Pseudovibrio sp. Tun.PSC04-5.I4: one gene and its partner. The protein of the gene in region 1 binds, or shares a complex with, the protein of each later gene. Links are inferred from orthologs where the notes say so. Each region holds a gene or a part of one and is shown on either strand. Other genes may lie near its edges.

Region 1 (2,932 bases):
TTTTTCCTGCAATGGTTTAGGAAGCGCACTGGCAACTTGCTTTGCTGCTTCTCTAAAGCCTTTGTAGGTCTTGCCGGAAACAAGGCGAGCCAGACTTGCTGAAAGCGCACCTACAGGTGGTGCAATGGACATATCGTTATCGTTGAGAATGACAATAAGCCGAGAATTCAACGCACCGGCGTTGTTCATAGCTTCATAAGCCATACCAGCAGACATCGCGCCATCGCCGATAACGGCAATTACGTTGTTGTCACCGCCAGCGAGATCGCGGGCTACAGCCATGCCAAGGCCTGCGGAAATTGATGTGGAGGAATGTCCGGCACCAAATGGGTCGTATTCGCTCTCGGTCCGTTTGGTGAAGCCGCTCAAGCCACCGCCTTGACGCAAGCTGCGGATTCGATCAGCACGGCCAGTGAGAATCTTGTGCGGATAACATTGGTGACCAACATCCCAGATCAGACGATCTTCAGGAGTGTTAAAAACGTGGTGAAGCGCGACAGTCAGTTCGACGACGCCGAGACCGGCTCCTAAATGCCCTCCCGTGACAGAAACAGCTTCCACCATCTCCTCTCGCAATTCTGCAGCAACTTGCTGAAGGCGGTCTTCAGGGACCTTTTTGAGATCAGACGGATTACGAATTTGATCAAGCAGGGACATCTGGGTCTTCTTAAGTCTATTGACTATGTGGCAGCTTTATACGGATCCATCCGAGTATGGCAAGTGAACCAAATTCGGACCAATGCGACGTTCTTCCGTAGTTGGTCACGATTATAGCAACGTTGCTCTAGGCGCAATTACCTGCCACCAATAATTAATTGTTTATGCTAAGGCCATTTGCCTAATGTAGAGCGCAAATCTTTTGTCATTAGGGGAAGAGGGCGTATTTTTTTTCATTTACGTGCATTAATTACTGTTTTGTCACCCCATGGGGTGATGCAATCTGCGACGAAACGTCCTATGTCGAGTGTGTGGTCGATGGGGCCACGTGCACAGTGATCGACTTGGGACTACGGTTTTCGTAGTCCCCTTTTTTTTGTCTAATCCAATATCATTGGATGAGTGAAGAATATTTTCTGATTTAAACTAGACCACGTAACCAGTAATACGATTAACCAGCGCGTTTGTAGTCTCTGTCACCAAAGTATATTCAGTGAAATATCTCAGCTTAAGTATTATGTGTCGGAGAACTTATTTTCGGCGACAGGAAACACTGGTTGTTCTATCCAAGAGATTGCTACTGGCATAACTTAGCAGGCTAAGAAATTAGAGATCACGAATTGTTTATTTTGGAAGTAGAACAGTGCTGTTCGCAAAGCCGAGCCCAAAACCCCGCAAAGTGCGGGGTCTGTTGAAAAATATCGAATGCTGAACAGCGTTAGTCGCCTAATGGTTCGGTCGCAACCGCAGCACCAGCGGAATTCATTTGGATTTTTTCTACTTTTTCTTCGGCTGCTTTGAGCAAGCCATCACATTTTTCACGCAATGCTTCACCGCGAGAGTAGAGTTCAATGCTCTTCTCTAACGGAACGTTACCTTGCTCCAGATTTCGAACAATGGTTTCCAGCTCAGCGAGGGCCTGCTCAAAGGATAAGGTTTCAATGGAACCGGTTGCTTCTTCTGTCACCAAAACGTCCTCATTCGATTGGGAGCAACAACACTCCCCGATTAGTAATCCATCAATGTCATTACATGAGCCGCCGCTGATCGCGCAAGACCTTCCAGATCATACCCACCTTCTAATAGGGAAACAACACGGCCTTCACAGCAACCATCAGCAATCTCAATGAGCTTACTGGTCGCCCAGGCAAAATCCAGTTCCGTCAAACGAAGACCGCCCAACGGATCGCGTTCATGAGCATCAAACCCGGCTGAAATAATGATCAGATCGGGCGAGAAAGCGCGAATACGCGGCAAAATAACATAATCCAGAGCCTCTCTGAATTGGGTACCATCATCGCCTGCACTCAGCGGCGCGTTGACAATAGTGTTATGTTCACCGGTCTCATTCATCGCGCCAGTACCGGGAAAAAGGGGCATCTGGTGCGTGGATGTGTACATCACAGTTGGATCGTTCCAGAATATTTCCTGTGTACCATTGCCGTGGTGGACGTCGAAATCCATAATCGCGACGCGCTCAACACCATAAACATCCTGCGCATAGCGGGCAGCGATTGCAGCGTTGTTGAAGAGACAAAAGCCCGAGGTTACAGCTGTCTCAGCATGGTGTCCGGGGGGGCGACATGCTGCAAAGGCGTTGGAAACCCGTTTGCCCATCACCTCATCAACGCAGCGCGTGGCCCCGCCAACCGCGCGCATGGCAGCTTCCCAACTGCCCGGCGAAAGGTTCGTGTCCAGCGCAAACTCGACCAGACCTTCCTCAGGATTCATGTTGTGGATGGAATTGATGTAATCAGAGCTGTGCACACGAGCAATATCCAGAAACGTACCAAATGGTGCAATGTCACGATCAAGCATAAAGAAACGCTCGTTCTCCAACATGCGATCAATCGCCCGCAAACGGTCAGGCCGTTCTGGATGGCCTAGAGGGGTCAAATGATTTAAAAAAGCCTGATGGTGCAGCAGCAATGTACTCAAAATATTATACCCGTAAATGATGAAGCTGGCACATGACAGGCCGCCAAATAGGCGGAAATATGCGTCAAACTTCAACCCAATGAGAAACAGGGCGAAACTAACCATAGGACTCCACAATGGAGAGCGGTCTGTCAATCGTTCAACCGGTGAGTTTGCCTTGGCAATTGGGATTAGGCAGGGATCTGGAATACGAAACCAGGCCTTTAAGAACTGAGAAAAATCACCATGTGTCCGGACAAGAAAAATCCGGAGTGCGCGACTAGCGCGCTACCCCGGATAAAGGTGCGAGCAAACTATGTTGCTCGGGGGGAGGTCCGCTGCATCTCTATGAAATACA
Region 2 (2,840 bases), 190 kb from region 1 along the record:
GCAAACAGGTAGTCCAGCTGGGATTGCTCTGTTTGTTTACGAACCTGTTCGGTTACGACCAGAGCACAAGATTTTCTGCCCGTTGGGAAAAGCTGAGCTCGCCATTCTCCATCTTTACCGTTGAACACAAGGACCAGCCCACCTTCTGTCATGCGAAGCACGTTGAGAAGGTAGTTTGCCTGAGCTCGGTCTGCTGGAATTTTCAATCCAGCTTTAAGTGGCTTATTTATGAAAAGACGCTGCATACGAAATTCTGATCTTACATTTTGTGGAGTGGACATACGGCACCATACTCAAGCAGGCGCCCGCTTTCCATGGGGGTTTACTGCTTTTCGGCAGATTTGGGGAGCGGTTTTTATGGCAGTCGTGGAAAATGATTGCGAGCGCTCCTAAACAGCCTCAAGCTGCTGTAAGTTAGAGCTGGATTGATGCCGTTTGTCCCTTCATCTGGCTTAAACAAACTGCTTTAATCCCTTATTCTGGCGTGCATTCCTATCCGAAAAGGTCAAGCGCTTTTCGGGACTACGCATAAAGTGATCTTAAGAGAGTTGCCCTTTGTCCGATAAATCCAATCTGGTTGAACTCACCGTTTCCGAGCTTTCCGGTGCCATCAAACGCACTATGGAAGACAGCTTTGACTATGTGCGCGTCCGCGGTGAACTGGGGCGCATCAGCCGCCCGGCTTCCGGTCATATTTATCTGGACCTTAAAGATGAACGGGCTGTTCTTTCCGGCATTATCTGGAAGGGCAATGCTGTGCGGCTTAAAGTTCAGCCAGAACAAGGCCTTGAGGTTATTGCAACGGGTAAAATCACCACCTTCCCCGGACAATCTAAATACCAGATGGTCATTGATGCCATGGAACCAGCTGGCGCTGGTGCCCTCATGGCGCTTTTGGAAGAGCGTAAAAAGAAGCTGAGTGCTGAAGGGCTGTTTGCCGAAGAGCGCAAGCGTCCAATCCCGCGTATGCCCATGGTGGTTGGCGTTGTAACTTCACCAACCGGCGCTGTTATCCGCGATATTTTGCACCGCATCACGGACCGTTTCCCTTTGCATGTTCTGGTATGGCCGGTTCGCGTACAGGGCGGGTCCTGCGGCGCTGAAGTGTCCGCTGGTATTCGCGGTTTCAACGCTTTGGAGCGAGGCGGGGCTATTCCACGCCCTGACGTTATTATCGTTGCACGCGGTGGGGGTTCTGTTGAGGACCTTTGGGGGTTTAACGAGGAAGAAGTGGTTCGGGCTGCTGCGGCCTCTGATATTCCGCTGATCTCTGCCGTTGGCCATGAGACTGACTGGTCCCTGCTGGATCTGGCAGCCGATTTACGCGCACCGACACCAACGGGTGCTGCTGAGTTTGCTGTTCCAGTGAAAGCAGAGCTGGCCGCTGTCACAGATGATCTTTCCCGCCGGTTACGCACTGGCCTGTTGCGATTGGTGCAAACACGCCGGACAGAATTGCGCGCTGCAAGTGCTGCTCTGCCAGCCGCGCGTGAGCTTCTCGCTCTGCCTCGTCAACGATTTGATATGGTGGCGGGACGGTTGGAACGTGGGCTGCAAGTCAGCACGCAAATTCACCGGAACACACTGACGGCTGCCTCTTCTGGCTTACGGCCTACGATGTTGCAACGGCAAGTCAGTCAGGGGCGTGAGCGCCTTGGCGTTTTGACAGGGCGGGCAAGCCAAGCCTTCCTCAACCAAATGCATCGCCACCGTTTGCGGCTTAACAACTCTGCAGGACTGCTGAGTTCGCTGAGCTATGAGCGGGTGATTGAGCGCGGCTATACGGTGGTGCGGGATAGTGATGGGCTGCCTGTTGCCAATGCACAAGCGGTGCAAGCTGGACAAGCCTTGACGTTAGAAATGCGCGGCGGTGTTGTGGGCGCGGTTGCAGATGGCGGCGGCGTTACTGCTGCTCCTGCTCCGGTTGTTCCTAAGGTAAGGGCTGAGACTGCTATTGTTCAACCGGGCGCTGTTGAAGTTGGCGACGCTACCACCTCATTGGATGAACATGTAGCGCACGCAAAAGCCAAACAAGCCGCAAAGCCAGTCCGCAAGAAAAAGCCAGTGGCAGATCCCGGCAATCAGGGAAGTTTGTTTTAAGGTGATGCTTATGAGCTTGGCTGTAGTCTCGCAGTAGTTGCCAGCGTGATTCCTCTGGTGAGGAGTGCATTCTTGAAGTGTTTAGAGATCAGGACTATATTGCGATGTGAGAAAGGGAGCTTTCGCCCCCTTTCTCTCGCATTAGGCTATCCTAAAAAGGGCCCGGAGTTTGATGACCAGTCGCTTCCGGGTCTTTTCTATATTGAAAGATAATTTCAATCTCACCTAACTACCACCTCCTTTAACTAGGCTTTGCTTCTATCGGAGTGCCTAACCTCTCCGATTGCGTGGACTGGCACACGCTGCTGCTTTGCAAAGAAGGTGGATGCGTTGATGTTAGAGCCTCCTGTATGAAGTCACCAACTCGAATTCTTTAGGTATCTTTTCTCGGTCATTGCCAAGTTGTTGGATTACAAAAAAGCCCCAGCGTTTGCCGGGGCTTCTTCATAATGCGTGTTGTGTCGCCAATTACATCAGTGATGGCAGGAAGGTGATGATTGCCGGGAAGGCAACAAGCACGCCTACTGTCAGCACGTCTGCAATGAAGAATGGGGTACAGCCGCGGAAAACTTCCTGCACCGGGATATCAGGGCGAACACCAGACACCACGAAGCAGTTCAATCCAATGGGCGGCGTTATCAGGCAGAGCTCTGCCATTTTCACCACGATAATCCCAAACCAGATTGCACAGGCTGCGCCGGACATGCCGAGGGTGCTGTCCACTGCTGCAACTTCCAGCC

What was found. Proteins that work in one complex are often made in the same cells at the same time.
Region 2: the proteins of BLS62_RS07515 (region 1) and xseA are in contact, whole or in part, in a cryo-EM structure (PDB 8TXR), measured with the Escherichia coli proteins. The link is inferred for Pseudovibrio sp. Tun.PSC04-5.I4 from one-to-one orthologs.

The regions. Positions count from the first base shown.
Region 1 is NZ_FNLB01000006.1:538,357-541,288, forward strand. The notes cover bases 2-2,920. They hold BLS62_RS07515 (exodeoxyribonuclease VII small subunit), read right to left. Parts: upstream 1,628-2,920; coding sequence 1,376-1,627; downstream 2-1,375. Other genes in these bases: dxs (1-deoxy-D-xylulose-5-phosphate synthase), read right to left, coding at 2-657; BLS62_RS07520 (histone deacetylase family protein), read right to left, coding at 1,666-2,586. In the rest of the region: more of dxs, read right to left, coding at 1-1. UniProt on the Escherichia coli protein: Bidirectionally degrades single-stranded DNA into large acid-insoluble oligonucleotides, which are then degraded further into small acid-soluble oligonucleotides.
Region 2 is NZ_FNLB01000006.1:344,431-347,270, reverse strand. What follows is about bases 1-2,827. They hold xseA (exodeoxyribonuclease VII large subunit), read left to right. Parts: upstream 1-555; coding sequence 556-2,100; downstream 2,101-2,827. Other genes in these bases: BLS62_RS06600 (TRAP transporter large permease), read right to left, coding at 2,569-2,827; BLS62_RS06610 (16S rRNA (uracil(1498)-N(3))-methyltransferase), read right to left, coding at 1-245. Also shown: more of BLS62_RS06600, read right to left, coding at 2,828-2,840. UniProt on the Escherichia coli protein: Bidirectionally degrades single-stranded DNA into large acid-insoluble oligonucleotides, which are then degraded further into small acid-soluble oligonucleotides.